3 regions of the Shewanella sp. MF05960 genome follow, and region 3 is predicted to be linked to each of the others. Evidence: predicted binding sites of a transcription regulator. Region 3 holds the regulator's gene; each other region holds the start of a gene.
The links. The regulator sigma-54, encoded in region 3, starts transcription at its own class of promoters, with help from an activator protein. The targets are predictions, from matches to a motif close to GTTGGCACGNNNNTNGNNT.
Positions count from the first base shown of each region.

Region 1: the regulator sigma-54 is predicted to act here: its motif matches at 4,257-4,275, upstream of flgB (flagellar basal body rod protein FlgB).
Region 2: the regulator sigma-54 is predicted to act here: its motif matches at 1,784-1,802, upstream of ACROAE_RS18325 (YccF domain-containing protein).

Region 1 covers NZ_JBOZPS010000017.1:4,365-10,582, reverse strand. The annotation lists gene flgG (flagellar basal-body rod protein FlgG) at 1-152, opposite strand, end outside; gene flgF (flagellar basal-body rod protein FlgF) at 164-907, opposite strand; gene flgE (flagellar hook protein FlgE) at 1,159-2,538, opposite strand; gene flgD (flagellar hook assembly protein FlgD) at 2,599-3,381, opposite strand; gene flgC (flagellar basal body rod protein FlgC) at 3,406-3,822, opposite strand; gene flgB (flagellar basal body rod protein FlgB) at 3,825-4,223, opposite strand; gene ACROAE_RS15820 (CheR family methyltransferase) at 4,360-5,193, opposite strand; gene ACROAE_RS15815 (chemotaxis protein CheV) at 5,258-6,178, opposite strand.
Region 2 covers NZ_JBOZPS010000023.1:30,831-37,048, forward strand. The annotation lists gene ACROAE_RS18315 (TIGR00266 family protein) at 1-667, shown strand, start outside; gene ACROAE_RS18320 (EVE domain-containing protein) at 750-1,220, opposite strand; gene ACROAE_RS18325 (YccF domain-containing protein) at 1,319-1,729, opposite strand; gene ACROAE_RS18330 (1-aminocyclopropane-1-carboxylate deaminase/D-cysteine desulfhydrase) at 1,943-2,899, shown strand; gene ACROAE_RS18335 (ChrR family anti-sigma-E factor) at 3,819-4,529, opposite strand; gene ACROAE_RS18340 (sigma-70 family RNA polymerase sigma factor) at 4,522-5,184, opposite strand; gene ACROAE_RS18345 (LON peptidase substrate-binding domain-containing protein) at 5,329-5,919, opposite strand; gene ACROAE_RS18350 (lipocalin family protein) at 5,975-6,218, opposite strand, start outside.
Region 3 covers NZ_JBOZPS010000004.1:194,176-200,393, forward strand. The annotation lists gene lptC (LPS export ABC transporter periplasmic protein LptC) at 1-432, shown strand, start outside; gene lptA (lipopolysaccharide transport periplasmic protein LptA) at 419-1,000, shown strand; gene lptB (LPS export ABC transporter ATP-binding protein) at 997-1,728, shown strand; gene ACROAE_RS05725 (RNA polymerase factor sigma-54) at 2,137-3,621, shown strand; gene hpf (ribosome hibernation promoting factor) at 3,646-3,933, shown strand; gene ptsN (PTS IIA-like nitrogen regulatory protein PtsN) at 3,936-4,379, shown strand; gene rapZ (RNase adapter RapZ) at 4,376-5,239, shown strand; gene ACROAE_RS05745 (HPr family phosphocarrier protein) at 5,260-5,529, shown strand; gene ACROAE_RS05750 (hypothetical protein) at 6,213-6,218, shown strand, end outside.

The DNA of each region.
Region 1 (6,218 bases), on a different contig from region 3:
TGATTGACTGTTTGATACAGTAAATCTTCAAACACAGCGCGACTTTTTTTGAATCCAACCGTACTGGCGTTAGCCACGTTGTTAGAAATGACCGCGATGTTTGTTTGCTGCGCATCAACACCAGTTTTACTTATCCATAACGCTGGAATCATAATAATTACTCCTAACTAATTTTCATCAAGGAAGTCGACGCACGATCGATTTCTTCGGCGTTCTTCATCATTTTGACTTGCATCTCGTATTGACGCTGGATCTCAATCATTGCGACCATTTCATGTACTGGGTTGACGTTACTGCCTTCAACGGCGCCGCTTTCTACTGCAACATTGGGATCGGTTGGCGCGTTACCGCCGGCCATAAGACGAAATAAACCGTCTTCACCGCGCATCATTTGATTGTTACCTGGATTAACCAGTTTAATGCGGGCGACTTCTTCGATGACTTCTGCGGTTGCGCCTTGAGGTCTCACTGAGATAATGCCGTTGGCAGCAATTTCGACGTGTTCAATGGGCAGTGGTAATACGATTGGCCCTGCATCGCCCATTACCGGGCGGTTGCTGCTGTTTACCAGCAAACCAGTACTGTCAAATTTTAAGCTGCCTGCTCGGGTATATGCTTCTGAGCCATCGGCGGCTTGTACGGCTATCCATCCATCGCCTTTAACGGCGACATCAAGATTACGACCCGTGGTGACAATGGGACCGCTTGCAAAGTTACTGCCTGGGCTTTCAATCATTGAAAACACGCGGCTGGGTAAACCTTCACCAAACGCCTGCATAGAGCGAGCTTGAGTCATGTCAGCCTTGAAACCGTCAGTATTGGCGTTGGCAAGGTTGTTAGCACTGACCGCTAAGGCATTCATGCCTTGCTTAGCGCCACTCATGGCAACATAAAGAAATTTGTCCATTTGCTGCTCCGTCAAACTTTCTACAAAATGAATATATGTAGAGTTATAGCAAGCATCATGCCAATGAAGTTTGTTGCTAGTGAGTTATATTCAACACGCTGAATGTAAAGGAGTAAAAATAGAAGGAGGGAGTGATTAAGAGTCAAAAAAACAGCAGTTTTACGATAGTGAAGGCGGTGTATTATTTAAATGGCAAGGTGTTGCCGACAACGGCAACACCTTGTTTATCGATTACGCGGAGTAATAAATAATTATCGGATCTGTAACACTGTTTGGTTTAGAGTGTTGTTCACTTCCAGGGTACGAGAGTTAGCCTGGAAGTTACGCTGAGCGGTAATCAAATCAACCAATTCTGTGGTTAAATCAACGTTTGATTGCTCAAGCGCAGAAGACTGAATGCTACCAAAGGTACCACTATTAGCTTCACCGGCTAATGCTTCGCCTGAGTCTAAACTGGCTTTCCATGAGGTGTTACCCACCTGGGTTAAGCCTTGCTCATTAGCAAAACGTACTAACGCAACACGCGCTAATGGCACAGTTGAACCATTGCTGTAACTGGCAGTAATTAAGCCATCCGAGCCAATGCCTACGTTGGTTAAACGGCCAACGGTAATACCGTCTTGGCTTAATGCAGTCACTTCAAATGGCGAAGCATATTGTGTTGGGTTATCAAATCTGACTTCAAGTGTTTGAGTACCGTCTGAGCCTGGGTCTAATACACCGGCACCTGGTGTGCCAAGTGTTACAGTAGTGATCGGCGAAGGATTAGTCCCTGTATAAGAACCAACATTGTTAAACGAAATCACTGCACCATTCCAAGCTCCTGTACCACTTGGGTTAGTTGCTGTTGCAGTTTCGCTAAGGGTACCATCACCAACACCATCGCCATCTGCATCTATTTGATAACTCCCTGGAGTTTCCACACTAACCGGCTCACCATCAACAGCATAAAATGCAAGCCAGTTACTCTCCCCTGTATATGAGCCACCTGTAGGTTTCACAAAATAGGTGGTCATAATATGCGACTCACCTAATGAGTCATAGATGGTTACTGAGGTTGAATTGTTGTAGGTGTCAGAATTGTCTGGGTCAAATGCGCTAGGATCTAACGCATCTTCGCCGACATTTAAATTCATTTGCAATTCAACCACACCCGTTTTAACTGGACTACCAGCAGTATCTGGAATTTGAATAGGTTTGGTTGTGGTTAAGCTTACTGAAGTTGAGTTACCTTCGTCATCTACAGGGAAACCTTGTAAAAAGTTACCTGCGGCATCGACCATATAGTTGTCTGAATCGACTTTAAAAGCGCCTGCTCGAGTGTATGATAAATCTTGAGTGCCAACACCAGAAGAGGTAACAAAAAAGCCGCCGCCACTGATCGCCATATCTAATGAGTTGCTGGTAAATTGTAAACTACCTTGGTGAAATTGCTGTGCCACTTGCGAAGTTGATACACCGCCGCCGACCGCCGTTTTACCATTAGAAAAAATTGAGTTTGCGTACACGTCAGCAAATTCAGCACGCGACTCTTTAAAGCCGACAGTGTTTACGTTGGCAATGTTGTTTGCCGTTGTGTTTAAGTCTTTTTGCGCGGCAGAGATACCACTCAATGCAATGTTAAATGACATAATTCACCTCAAAGGTTTTATTCATAATCAACACGTTTATTTAGTAAACTGTAGATAATGTTAAGTTTCAGATACGGCAAGTACGTCAGATAACTTAATACCGCCGACTCCGCGCAAATTCAAAATAGCCCCTGTTGCAGCGGTGCCTAACGACACACTGCTAACATGGGCATAAGTAGATACTGCTAAGTCCTGGGCTTCGCCATCGACTTTCCCGCTCGCCTTAATAGAGTACAATCCCTCTTTTACTGGCGAACCATTTTTATCCAGTCCATCCCAAGACACATCAATGTTACCGCCGGCGCTACCATCAACACTAAAGGTTTTAATGAGCTGTCCGGATTCATCTTGTACACTCACGGTAATAGTTTCCATGGCCGATGGCGTACTAATCACGCCATTTATACCAGGACTCTCAGCGGAAATAATCCCAGTATCAGAAGGGATTAATACCTTACGGCCAACGAGACTCGATGCTTGCAATGCCTGACTTGAGCTCATCACAGTATTGAGGTTTAAAATTTCATCGTTAAGATTTGAAATACCATCAACAGTAGAAAATGATGCCATTTGGGCAATCATTTGATCATTGTCTACAGGCTCAAATGGGTCTTGCATTGATAACTGCTGACTGAGCAATGCAAAGAAGTCTTCTTGCTTTAACAGCTGATCATTCGCTTCAGGAACCGCGCTCTGCTCAGGTAACCGAATTGAATCGAGAAACGAATTACCCGTGGTTAACGTAGTAGTGCTCTGCACTGAACTCTTGGTCACTGCACTCGTATTTGATGCACTGCTTGACGTTTGCGGTAAAGACTGACTGTAAGAATTAATTAGGCTCATAGCTGCCTCCTTGAAAAATCAAAACTATTTACCCATATTGAGCGTTTGTTGCAGCATTGATTTAGTGGCATCTGCTACCTGAACATTCATTTGGTAAGACCGCGAAGCTGAAATCATGTCAGCCATTTCTTCCATTACATTCACGTTTGGCTTGTAAATAAATCCGTCAGCATCAGAAAGTGGATGATCTGGCGAGTACTCTTTAATTAGCGGTTTATCACTTTCAACAATGCCCTTCACCGACACTCCAGGAGATTGATTTTGCTGATTGCTGGCTTTGGCCATTTCTGCTTCAAAAACTGGATGACGTGCACGATAGGTTTTATCGACACTGCTCGACACTGAGTCTGCATTGGCAATGTTACTGGCCGTGGTATTAAGCCTGACAGATTGCGCCGACATCCCTGAACCAGAAACATTAAAGATATTGAATAAACTCATGATTAATCACCTCGCAATGCTTTACGCATGCCACTAAATTTACTTTCAAGAAAACCCAGTGACATTTGATATTCGAGCGCATTTTGCATAAATGCAGATTGTTCTTTTTGCGTGTCGACTGTGTTGCCATCGCCGGTGTCGGGTTGAGTCGGCACACGGTATTGCACGTGTTGCTGTGTTAATGACGTTAAATCAAAGTGCTTTTCGGTGGTTTGACTCATGCTTAAGCCATTTTGATGAGAGCTCGCGGCTTTCATCGCAGAAGCAAAATCCACATCCCGCGCTTTGTAATGAGGAGTATTGGCATTGGCGATATTACTTGAAATCACTTCTGCTCTTTGAGAACGTACGCCCAACGAGTATTGGTGAACACCTAATGCATTATCGAAATTAATCGCCATAAAATTGCCTCCATCAGCTAACTGATAGAATTAAAGCAAGGGTTATGCCAACAATTTCAATAAAGGATGAATAAGTATTTTAAATGAACATGCCGACGAATGCCGGCATGATAAAGCTAGTAAGCTATTTATTTAACTAGGTTTTCTTTTGATAGTAAATACCAGGATTACAACGAACCATATTAAATTCTTCGGTTAAACCGGCAATAGATTCTGACGCACCTAAGAATAAAATCCCTTTAGGGTTAAGTGCGGCAGCAAATTGCCGCAAAATTTTAGCCTTTGCCTCTGGTGCAAAGTAAATCAGCACATTACGACAAAAGATAATGTCGTATTTACCTAATAAACTATAACTTTCAAGAAGATTATGAGCTCTAAAGTTAACCAGACGCTTCACATTGTCTTTCAGTTTCATGTTGCCCGACGGTAAAGCATCAAAAAACTGACGCTTACGTTCATCAGATAAACCACGCGCTAACGCTAAACTGTCGTATTCAGCATTTTTACAACGTTCAAGCATAGAAGGCGATAAATCCGTTGCCTGAATAGATGCTCCGCCAGGCAGTGCGCCAGGCTTACGTTGTTGGTATTCAAGTACCGTCATGGCGAGAGAATAGGGTTCTTGACCTGATGAGCAAGCAGCCGACCAAATCTTTAATGGACGACCTAACTTACTGTACTCAGGTAATAAGGTATTATGCAGTAACTCGAAAGGATAACGGTCACGAAACCATAAGGTTTCATTGGTTGTCATCGCGTCGATCACTTCAGCACGTAACTGGCGCTCAGTCGGTTTCATCGACTTTTTAACCACCTCTGATAATGAGGGTAAGTTATGCTTACCCATCAAAGGGGCCAAACGGCTACGCACTAAATATTGTTTATTCTCGCCTAACACAATACCGCTATGCTGTTCTAAAAACAGTCTAAATTGATTGTACTCTGCTTCAGCAAGTGATTTATCTGTCACATTAACATCCTAAAATAAGTAAGCTTATAGCGCTTAATAATTTACACGCTGTCATTATAGACAGTTATAAGCTCAAATGTTTGTTTACTGCGGCGGCCAATTCATCTGGGTTAAATTTCGCAATAAAATCGTTTGCGCCCACTTTTTGCACCATCGCCTGATTAAATACGCCACTGAGTGAAGTGTGTAGTACCACTTTGATATTCTTCAATTTTGGATCGTCACGAATTTCAGCCGTTAAGGTATAACCGTCCATTTCTGGCATTTCGATATCGGAAATAATTAACGGGATTTCGTGCGATACATCGTCCATTTCAGCCGCGATAGCTTTAAGTTTATTTAAAGCTTCTCGGCCATCTTTGGCAGTATCAATCTGTAGATTTAGCGATTCGAGTGAGCGAATAATTTGCTTGCGTGCCACGGCTGAGTCGTCAATCACCATAATGTGGTAATGCTGTTCTCTATCGATGGTTAGCGTTTCGTTCACTTCTTTACTGATCGCGGTTTTAACCGGAGAAATCTCATCAAGGATTTTCTCTACGTCTAAAATCTCAACCAACTCGCCTTCAATTTCGGTTACTGCCGTTAAATAAGAATAACGCCCTGCACCTTGTGGTGGTGGCATGATTGCAGCCCAGTTCATATTGATAATACGCTCAACGGAACTCACCAGGAATCCTTGCACACTGCGGTTGTATTCAGAAATGATAATGAAACAATTTTCAGTCGACGTGAGTGGACGGCCACCGGTTGCAGCACTTAAATCAATGACCGAAATGGTTGTACCACGAATGTGAGCGACACCTTTAACAAATCGATTTAATTTAGGTAATGTGGTTAATGGAGGACATTGCAGGACCTCTTTAACTTTAAACACGTTAATACCGAAGCGCTGACGACCATTAAGCCTAAACAGCAGTAATTCTAATCTGTTTTGCCCAACAAGTTGGGTACGTTTGTTTACTGAATCTAAAATGCTCGACATAGCGGGGCCTTGTAGTTAACTGTCACCCAAAAGGATACAT
Region 2 (6,218 bases), on a different contig from region 3:
AGAAGATATTTCATTTGAAGCTAAAATGGGTGACGGCTCTGAACCGGAGTCGGGCTTTTTTGGTAAGTTATGGGGCGCAGGAAAGCGAGCTATCTCAGGTGAGGGGATTTTTATGACCCATTTTACCAATGAAGGTAATCGTAAACGTAAGGCTGCATTTTCAGCGCCATTTCCTGGCACCATATTAGCTATCGATCTTGCTGAGCATAATGGTGAACTTATTTGCCAAAAAGACAGTTTTTTAGCGGCGGCATTAGGTACCCAAGTCTCGATGAAGTTCAATAAGCGCCTTGGTGTGGGCTTTTTTGGTGGTGAAGGCTTTATTTTACAAAGTCTTAAAGGCGACGGTATGGCGTTTGTGCATGCGGGTGGTACTTTAATTAAAAAAGAACTACGTGGTGAAACATTACGTGTTGATACAGGGTGTTTAGTTGGCTTTACCCCAGGTATTGATTATGACATTCAGCGTGCAGGCTCACTTAAATCGATGGTGTTTGGTGGAGAAGGTTTGTTTTTAGCCACTTTACAAGGGCACGGCACTGTTTGGCTACAGAGTTTACCATTTTCTCGTATGGCCGATCGCATTATTGCTCACGCACCTTCTAGTGGCGGTAAAGATCAAGGCGAGGGTTCGGTTTTAGGTGGTATTGGACGCATGATTAATTAATCGTTGAGTCTATGTGGATTAATTTAAAAAAGGTGACTGAATTCAGTCACCTTTTTTTCATCTCGGCCTATGGTTAATTGTGTTATTCGGCAGTTTGGCTGAGCTTAACAATATGCTCAAATTCAAGAGCAGTAACAGGCTGAACACTTAACCTAGCACCTTTCGTGACCAATACCATGTTTTGTAAAGCTGGGTCGCTTTTGAGTTGCTGCAAGCTGACTATTTGGTTCAGCTTCTTAGTAAATTGGATATCTACTTGCCACCAACGTGGTTTGTTAAGGTCTGACTTAGGGTCAAAATAACGAGATTGAGGATCAAATGCACTCACATCAAGTTGCGGTTGGTTGATGACGCTGGCAATCCCAACAACACCTGGTACTTTACAGCTAGAATGATAAAACAGAACACTGTCACCGGTACTTATTTCATCACGAATAAAATTTCTAGCTTGATAATTACGGATCCCTTGCCATGACATTGTATGGTTTGCACTGTCACGTAAATCATCAATACTGATGTCATCGGGTTCAGACTTCATTAACCAATATTTCATACATTACTCTTTTGTATTTATTATTGGGACGAATATTATCATCCACAAACTAAAAAGCCGACAACATGTTGTTATCGGCTTTGTGGCATAATAACCGCTTATACTGGTTTTGTTATAACGGTTTGTCCTATTGGCGTTAGGCTTAACAGTGCTAACTTAATGTGTTGTATCGCAAATGGAATGCCAATAATGGTCACAAAGCAGGCCAGGGCATGGGCTAAATGACCAATCGCTAACCATATACCAAAGAACAAGAACCAAATGACATTACCGATTAAGCCGAAGCTACCGGTGCCGAGATCTTCATTACCCGTTAAGTGTTTACGATTCACACTTTCTTGGCCGAATGGCCAAAATGCCATTTCGCCAATCACGAAACACGCACGGCCAAATGGAATACCAATAATACTGATAAAGCACAACAGCCCAGCAAGCCACCAGGCCAAGCCCATCACAAAACCGCCTAAAACAAACCAAGCAATATTAAACAGCAAACGTAAAAGAGACATTGTTATTCCTTATTAGAAGCTAATGTACATAACCTGTACCAATTACTCTTAACTAAGCGATTTTCATGCCAAAGTGTTAAGTATATGCTTTTAATGGGTTTTTGTGATTTTTTGGCGTTGTTTTAGATTGGCTATAGTGAAAAAAACAAATCAAACGGTGAGTTTTATCATTTTTTGGTTAAAATACTCATCTTAATGATTTTGAGATTGATCATGTTTACGACAAGCCCTGTACAGCAGATGTTATTTGAACAAAGACGTATTTTTGTGAAACGTGATGACTTATTGCATCCCGATTTTAGCGGTAATAAGGCGCGCAAGTTTTATCATTTTTTATCGCAAGATTATTCTCATGTTACTCATCTGGTAGGATCTGGCTCTGCTCAAGCAAACTCATTATATTCAATGTCTGTATTAGCTAAGCAACGAGGCTGGCAATTTGATTATTACGTGAGTCACGTAAACGACTTTATTATTCATCACCCAAAAGGTAATTATGCAGCGGCAATCGCGAATGGCGCCAATATTATTGATGTCAGCAAACGGAAACAGGCTGACCAATATCAACAGATGCATTTAGATGACGTCGTAAAACAAATACTAGAGTCCAACAATTCGCAGTTTTGTTCACTGTTACACATTCCTGAAGGTGGACGCTGCGAATATGCTGAAGTAGGTTTAGCAATATTAGCCAACGAGATCATCGATTGGGCTCGATTAAATAACATCAGTGAATTAAAAGTTTTTTTACCCTCAGGTACAGGAACAACTGCCGCGTATTTAAATAAGCAACTCATACAACAATTAGCCTGTATTGATGCAACCCAACTCAATATTGAGGTGATAACCTGCAGTACTGTAGGCGGTGATGGCTACTTAACAGAGCAATTTTCACAATTAGTCGACAAGGTGTATTTTCCGACAGTAGTCAATGATGGCCATAAATATCATTTTGGTAAGCTCACTAGGCGCTGTTTTGATATGTGGAAAACTGTGTGTGAGTCTGGCATTGAGTTTGAGTTACTCTATGATCCTGTTGGATTTTTAGTGCTAAAAGATTATTTAGCTAAACACCCGCAGTGGCAAGGCGATATTGTGTATTTACATCAAGGTGGGGTATTGGGGAATCAAACGATGCTACCAAGATATCAACGTAAATTTGCAAAATAGCGATAACTAAACGCAAAAATGTAATGAGTTTTTTAATGAAAAACTTATTGAAATATCGATGGGATTTTGTAAAGGGTAATTCATTTTGCTCTGTTTTAATAAACATCGGTAAGTGAGAGGAGAATACCGAGAAATGAGTTTATTAAATAACAGAGCAAATGATTAACGCGATGCGTTAGGGGTATTACTTACTTGCAGATATTAACCATTTCATGAAGTTTATTGCTTCAATACGCTTTGAAAAGGTTTTTTTGTTTTTACCTAGGCTGTCGGTAAAAGCAATTGAATTTTTGTTTGACGAAATTGAATTAACTGGAAAGCTAACTGAAATTTCATGTCCATTTATGTTGTATGACATATGTCACATTCCTTATTTGTGCTTATCACCCTTGGGTGAAAAAATTGTTCAATATAATATCCTTGGCATTTTTTAGTGGTGCGAAAGATTAACTTGTCGAGATTTAACTTAACCTATTCTGAACTCACTAATCAAGTGTTGTTTTATAAATAGTTGATTAAGATAATAAAACCTAATCACTATTGTTTATACTTTTCACTTAACGGAGTAAGTTGAACATAATTATATGACAGTGTTATGACGGATAAAGTTTGTTGATAATGTTCATACAAACATTGGCCATGTCATGGTCAATAAAAATGAGCAGAAGCTTGTCTTGGGTTTACGAAGGAAGTTGAGCAGACTTACAGGTAGGTACCAAAATTAACAAGATTTTTAAATCTGTATGGATTCTATACTCACTTTTCGTTTATAGCAACAACGTTTTTCATAAAAAAGACAAATAACATGCATTTTTTGCTTGATTACCGCTATAAATATTATATTTTCAATTGGTTTTTATTTTAAGTTGATGATTTAAATCGCGATAATGTTATTATCGCGATTTACAGCAACACCTAATTAATAAAGTAACTCACCAATAGGATTGAGTAACTTACTGATGCCTTTTGTAAAGTACAGTGGCGCATCTACGATTGTGTAACATAAACAACCTTCAGTTGTTTTAGGTGAATGCTCGTGGTCTTGGTCAAGCAACATAAAGTCACCTGGTTTGTAAGTGTTGTAACAATCACTAAACTCACCAGCTAGCAATAACGTTAACTCAGAACCTTTATGGGTGTGATCCGGTATTTCACCGTTTGCCGCAATGTGCAACAAGCTTGCTCTTGCTTGTGGTTCACCGGTGTCTAAACGTAAGCGGCTCACTTTACCTATGCCTTGCCATGAAGCATTAATTTGCTTTTTAAACACACGCGGTAAAGGATAATGCTGACCTTTAATGGTGACACTGTTGTCGATTATCTCAGGCTGTGATGTAGCCTTACTATCAACACTATCAACACTATCATCGGTGTCTAATGCATCGAGTGTTGATGACAAAAATTGGCTGAGTAAATCGTCGAACTCAACGTGTTGTTCCGCTGCGGTTGTATTTTTGACATCACCTTGCTCAAACTGCTGCTCAGACAACGCAATTGTCATTTGATCTAGCTGTTGTTGGCAATGCGGACAAAATTCTGCATGCGCTGCGATGGCAATTGACATTGAAAGAGGCAACTCACCTTTAGCGTGGAGAGACAGCAAATGCTGATCTGGGTGGTAATTAATCATAATGTTTCTCCATAAAGCTTTTTAACTTTTCTAAGCCGAGTCTAAGTCGGGATTTAACTGTTCCGATAGGAATGTTCAGTTTGTCTGCCAACTCTTGTTGTGTCAGCTCTTGCATGTAAATACCTTGAACCACCTGGCGTTGTAATGGTGGTAATTCTTCAACATGTTGCAGTAAGCTTGCTGATAATAAAAAGTCATCATCATTATTTTCTGCATCATCTGATTCAAATAATGGCCAAATGTCATCACCAAATGCATCTTCACGGTTGTGTTGTACTTTGCGAAGCATGTCGAAACATTGATTACGCATAACGGTGAATACCCAAGTGCTAACCGCAGCTTTGTCTGCATTGTACAAATGTGCTTTGGTCCACACGCGAGACATGGTTTCTTGTACCAAATCCATTGCTAAACCTTGCTGGCTTAAACGCTGGACTCCAAAAGAGTTTATTTTGGGCGCGAAATGCGAAAAAAGTTTGGCAAATGATGTTTTGCAGCGGTTGTTTGCAACCTGCATCATAAGTTGAGCAAGCTCGTCTGCTAGCGGATTAGGTTCGTCTGATTTCATAGCACCATTTCGTTGATTAGAGGATCTTTGTGCAAGATTTCCCTTATCATAACGAGTTTGTGCGCTTTGTGATTGAACATTTTCCATTTTTTTCACTCGCATCCAATAAATCACTATTGAGCATATGTGTATATGCCATTTATGCAGCTACTAAAACAGCTGCACAGGGTAGTTGATCAAGTCATTATTGAGTTATACGGCTGATGTAGATTAACGGATCATAAAATGTGATTATTTTATAACGTCGAATAAAAAAGATTTAGCCAATAGGTGGTCGTGACTATGAATGCACTGGTATTTTTCCTTGGCACTCAATGGAATAATCTCTAACCATCGTTGGCATACCCATGAAATGTCGTTAAAGTCGTTTTCACTGTAATGGGCTAAATGTTGTGGGTATTGTTGCAGCAGCTGTTTTAATGTTTTGCTGAGATACTGATCTTTTTTACGCTCATTGAGTTTAATGTGTGGTTGAGCAGGGTGCGTTTCAATGATATTGCTTGGCCACCCATCAATGAGCGTTACCTCAGCACGTTTTAAGCCATCACTTTCTTCTGTAATGTTATTTATGGTGAAGGTTTGCTTACCTTGAACACTTATGCCCAATAAGCCATCTTCTAACGTTTCAAAATCGATAATGTGTGTCAGAGTGCCTATTGGCATGATGGTTTTTTTGTCGTCAGATAACATGCACAGCCCAAAACCCTGGCCACTTTTTAGCGACTCAGACACCAATCGTTTGTATCTGGCTTCAAAAATCCGCAGTTGCGTATACCCTTGTGGGAGTAGGCAAATCGGTAAAGGAAAAATTGGGATAATCATTACAACCTCTGGATTGTGTATTACGGTGCATCGGCTTAACTATACGCTTGCTGAGTTATTGTTGATCACCTTGATTAACCCAAATGAGTTTATCTTCATTTATCGACAATGCGTTAAGCTTAGTGATAAAGCGCTGCTTAATAACCGGGTCAATGGTGGCGGTGCGCGATAGAATCCATGCATAGTCATTATTAGGACCGATCACCAATGAATCGGTATATTGCCCTTGGTCATTTTGTACAATATCGTGTATTTGGTATGCGCCGTAAAATGGGCCAAAGAAGGAGACCTTGAGTAAA
Region 3 (6,218 bases):
GCCAACGACTTACGCACAACCGAATACAATGAACAAGGTTTGATTGCCAGTAAAGTCACCGCGAAGCATATGGAGCATTATGCTTCCAGCGATATCACCCACTTTACTGATCCCGTTTATTTAATTTACCCAGAAAATGGTAAAGCACAGTGGCAACTCAGTGCTGACAAAGGACAATTAAATAAACAGAGCAATAAAGTCAGCTTAGAAAATAATGTTATTATCGATGCAATTGATATTGAAGAACCGTTACAGTCAGTGACCACACAAGCAGTCACCCTAGATTTAACGACCATGATAGGCAGCTCACAAGAGATGGTGTATATCAAAGGTAAAGGGTTTATGATCCAAGGCTTAGGCCTACATGCTGACTTGAATACGCAAAAATTATCGCTACTAAGCAAAGTAGAAGGAACATATGAGTCACAATAATCGACATCCTCGCGCCAATGCCGCATTACTATTAAGTGGCTTACTTTGCATGCTGAGCATTCCAGCAATGGCAAAACAAGGTGATCTCAAACAAGAATTGAAAATTGCTGCAGTGAGCCAATCTGCCGACATTAAAAACAATCAAATTGTCTTTAATGGCCCCGTGACTATTGTGCAAGGCACGATTAATATTAATGCCGACGAATTACGCGCATTTACCCCCAAAAACGGCGTATCAAAACGCTTAATCGCGACGGGCAAACCCGCGACATTTTCTCAAGAACTCGACGACGGTAACATCGGTACCGCCAGTGCCAACGAAATCAGTTACGATCTCGCCACAACAACTCTGACGTTAACCGGTAATGCCAAGCTAGACCAAGCAGGCAGCCAAGTCACGGGCAACCTAATTAAATACAACATTAAAGCCCAAGAGTTAATTGCTGAGAGTACCGGTAAAGGCCAAGATCGCGTCATCACGATTATTCAACCAGAAAATTTCCAAGACGAGTCAGCGCCAAAACAAAAGCTGCCTGAGATCCCTGTCAACAAGCAGATAAAACCATGAGCCAAATTACCTTAACAGCTGAAAACCTAGCCAAAAGCTATAAAGCGCGTCAAGTCGTAAAAGACGTCAGCTTAACTGTAAAAACGGGGCAAATTGTCGGTTTACTTGGCCCTAATGGTGCCGGTAAAACAACCACGTTTTACATGGTTGTAGGGTTAGTCAAAAGTGATAAAGGCCGTATATTAATTGATAATGACGACCTCACCGCTGACCCAATGCATCTTAGAGCCCGTAAAGGGATTGGTTATTTACCACAAGAAGCCAGTATTTTTCGAAAACTCACCGTGCACGACAATATCATGGCGGTGTTACAAACCCGCAAAGAACTCAGTAATGACGAACGTATTGAACAGCTCCAGCATTTACTGGAAGAGTTTCACATTACTCACATTCGCGACAGCCAAGGCATGTCATTGTCTGGCGGTGAACGCCGTCGAGTCGAAATTGCCCGAGCACTCGCTGCTAACCCTAAATTCATTTTGCTTGATGAACCTTTTGCGGGGGTTGATCCGATTTCGGTTATCGACATTAAAAAAATTATCCAGCAGCTAAAAAGTCGTGGATTAGGTGTACTGATCACTGACCATAATGTTCGCGAAACACTCGATGTATGTGAAAGAGCTTACATCGTAAGCCAAGGTAATTTAATTGCCGAAGGAACACCTGAAGAGATCTTGAGCAATCAACAAGTTCGAGCTGTGTACTTAGGTGAACAATTCAAGCTATAGTTAAGTTATATACCCAAACAACCTGAAGATACTCGATTTCAGCAAGAATTTACACGCGTTTAGGCAAGGCATTGATTGCGGTTAATGGTCGTTCCCTTTCCAAAATCAATAACACAGCATGAACGCGTGTAAAACTTGCCCCTTGGGAGTTTCACCGTGTTCCCACTACGTTGTTGCGTTAATTTATAAGGTGCCTACATTACCGCATTAACGCGCCTAGTATTGAAAACACGGTGAAGCTCTGAAACACGTATCTTCAAGTTGATTGGGTATACGCCTTTTAGCCTATCTAATTCATTCCATTGAACGATACCTAAATTGCGTGAAATGTCATTGACGTACGTGACACCCCATTACAGTTTTTCGAGATTGTTATTTTTATGGAAATCATCTAGGGATAAGCGGTAAATGAAAGCGTCACTCCAACTTAAAATGGGTCAGCATCTCACTATGACCCCTCAATTGCAGCAAGCCATCCGCTTGCTGCAATTATCTTCATTGGAGCTACAGCAAGAAATCCAACAGGCGCTGGACTCAAATCCATTGCTTGAAATAGAAGATGAATTTTCTCAAGCTAAAGATCCCTTAAAAGAAAGTCGCGATCAATCAGACACAGACTTCAGTGACAACAGTAATGTGAGTGTCGAAAAAGATACTTCAACCATCGACACCACAGAATCCATCAGTAAAGAAACTATGGACGACATGCCCATGGACACGACCTGGGATGAAGTCTATACCGCCTCACCGATGTCAGGGTCTGGTAGTGCCAGCATGCGTGACGATGATATGCCTTTTCAAGGGGAAACCACCGAAGGCTTATATGAACATTTAGAGTGGCAAAAAAACTTAACGCCATTTTCAGACACCGACCTTGCCATCGCAACAGCCATCATTGACGCAATAGATGAACGCGGCTATCTAACCCAAAGCACTGAAGAAATACTAGAAGCTATGGGCGATGAAAATGTTGAGCTTGATGAGGTTCAAGCGGTGTTAAAGCGAATTCAACATTTTGACCCCGTAGGTGTTGCTGCACGTGACCTTAGTGAATGTCTACTCATTCAACTGTCACAATATGCAGACTCAACTCCGCACATTGAAAATGCGCGAATGCTCATCAAAGATTATTTGGATTTAATCGCTGGGCGTGACTTTAGATTATTAATGCGTAAAACGCGTTTAAAAGAAGATGAGTTACGTGATGCCATTACCTTAATTCAATCTCTTAATCCGCGTCCTGGCTTATTGATCACTGCCGTCGATGACGAATACGTGATCCCTGATGTCACAGTATTTAAAAAGAATGGCCGTTGGGTTGTTGAACTCAATCCAGATAACATGCCTAAAATCGGTGTTAATCAGCAATATGCAGCAATGGCTCGCAGCAGTAAAAACCCATCTGATACTCAGTTTATACGAGGTCATTTGCAAGAAGCTAAATGGTTTATCAAAAGCATTGAAAGCCGTAACGATACCTTGTTAAAAGTAGCCAATTGCATTGTGCAATTCCAACAAGGTTTTTTCGAATATGGCGAAGAAGCCATGAAACCTATGGTATTAAATGACATTGCTGAAGCCGTAGAAATGCATGAATCGACCATTTCGCGCGTGACCACTCAAAAATACATGCACACCCCACGAGGGTTGTTTGAATTAAAATACTTTTTCTCTAGTCATGTCAGCACTGATGATGGCGGAGAGTGCTCATCGACAGCAATCCGTGCATTTATTAAAAAGTTGGTTGCTGCAGAAAACCAGAAAAAGCCGCTTAGCGACAGCAAAATGGCTCAACTACTGGCCGAACAGGGCATAAACGTTGCTCGTCGTACGATTGCAAAATACCGTGAGGCAATGATGATACCGCCCTCAAACCAACGTAAGAGTTTATAAATCACTCAACAATGGAGAAGTGTAATGCAGATCAATTTATCAGGGCATCATGTTGAAATAACCGAATCTTTACGTGAATACGTTCAGGAAAAGTTTTCAAAGCTTGAACGGCACTTCGATCAGATCAATAATGTTCACGTTGTACTCAACGTAGAAAAATTACAACAAAAAGCAGAAGCTAAAGTCAGCCTAAAGGGCGGAGAAATTTTTGCAATGTCAGAACATACAGACATGTATGCAGCAATAGACGCCCTGATAGATAAGCTCGATCGTCAGGTAATTAAACACAAAGAGAAGTATACAAAACACTAACGATGGAACTTTGTACCATCCTGCAGCCGGAATGCACCACCTGTGCCACACCGGGCAGTAAGAAAAAGGTACTGGAACTTATCAGCGATTTAGTCGCTGCCCAGTACCCGACCCTGTCTTCGCAAGAGGTGTTTGAAAGCCTTATCGCAAGAGAAAAAATGGGTAGCACAGGTATAGGTAATGGTATTGCAATACCTCATGGCCGATTAACGACAATCGATCACCCTATTGCGATCTTTGTAAAATGCGAAGAACCCATTTCGTTCGATGCCATCGATAAACAACCTGTCGATATCTTATTTGCATTATTAGTTCCTGCAGATCAGTGCCAACAACACTTAAGCACCTTATCTTCGATGGCCCAAAAACTCAGCGACAAACAAGTACTAAAACAGCTGCGTAAAATCCACGATTCAACAGAACTCTATCAGGTAATTACGGCATGAAACTTGTTATCGTATCAGGACGGTCAGGCTCAGGTAAATCAGTAGCATTAAGAGTACTAGAAGACCTAGGCTATTACTGTGTTGATAACCTGCCATTGCCGCTAATTGGCACCTTATTGGCTCAGTTAAAAGGCAATAATGACCTAGTAGCGATTAGTGTTGATGTGCGCAATATTGCCGAACAAGGCAAAGTGCTTCAAGAACAACTTGAAATACTGCAACCTGATACCGAAATTACCAGTTTTTTCTTAAACTCTAGCGACAAAGTTTTACTTAAACGCTACAGCGAAACACGCAGATTACACCCACTATCTAAAAACCATATTTCATTACAAGAAGCGATTAAATTAGAAGGCCGCTTACTCGAACCTATCGCCAAAATGGTTGATCACTATGTCGATACATCGGCACTCAATATTTACGAGCTAAGCGATCAAGTAAGACAAATATTGCTTGGCAGTGTTGATAAAGAGTTAGTGATTAATTTTGAATCGTTTGGCTTTAAACACGGTATGCCGACCGAAGCAGACTTTATGTTCGACGTGCGCTTTTTACCTAACCCGCACTGGGAAATAGAATTAAGACCATTAACAGGTCTTGATGAGCCTGTGCAAGAGTTTCTTGGCCGTCAGCCTCTGGTGAATAAGTTTATTTGGCAAATCGAAAATCTATTCGAAACCTGGATGCCACATTTAGAGCGTAATAATCGCAGTTATTTAACCATCGCCATCGGCTGTACAGGCGGACAACATCGCTCAGTTTATATCACAGACCAACTCGCTAAGCGATTTAGACAAGGCAGTAAACACACAGTCAACGCCCGCCACAGAGAGCTAAATATCAGTGAAGATCAGCTTTAGTCCTATGTGGAGTGCTAGCCATGCTTGAGCGCCAAGTCACCATCTCAAATAAATTAGGTTTACATGCACGAGCAGCCACAAAACTAGCGATACTGGCTGCTGACTTTGATGCTGAAATCACCCTAATTCAAGCAGACAAACAAGCCAGTGCCGCTAGCGTGTTAGGACTGCTCATGTTGGAAAGTGGCATCGGAAAAATGATCACTGTCACAGCAACAGGTCCAGACGCAGCAGTGGCATTAGAGGCGGTGTGTAATTTGATTAACGATAAATTCGATGAAGGCGGCTAACGCGTCGCACTGATTATCTAACAGCACTTAACAAACGTCAGTTGTACTCTCTCGTGGCATTTTTTGACAATGATATTCAAGTTAAACTGAATTTATTTAACCGCTTACAGCCCACTATTCATCAATTACCATTCATTGCATACGACTCACATTTCACGGTAAATGATTAACCGCTCAAATTGAATATAATGCCTTTTAAATTAATCAAAAACCGCTGGAAACATTCAGTGTGGTCACTTGTTAATGCGGATTAGTATTTCCCCCTCTTCAGTCGTGCGCCGACTAAAGTACACTTATTCTTTAACGTTGAGAATGACGCTCTTAAGCAGTTTTTAAGCGTGTCTTCAAGGAACCTTGGCGCACTGTTATTTATCCTCATATGAATGACAAACGTAATGTCCTCATTTTGTCATTTACATAACCTTTTACTGCCATAAATTACCGCCATAATGCCTCTCAATAAACAGCCATCACCCAAAGGCTAGTTCACCAAATTAGTGCAATTGCACCAATTAAAACAAACAACCCAATATTGCAAAACACAATAATAACTATAAACACTTGTTTTTAAACAATTTAAATTAATTTAAACAGTTGGCACACAGTTTTCATATAGAGAGAAGATACCTACTAAGTAGTAGTTTAATTTTTAAGCAGTCCATTGTCATTTGTAGGAGATAGCGATGAGT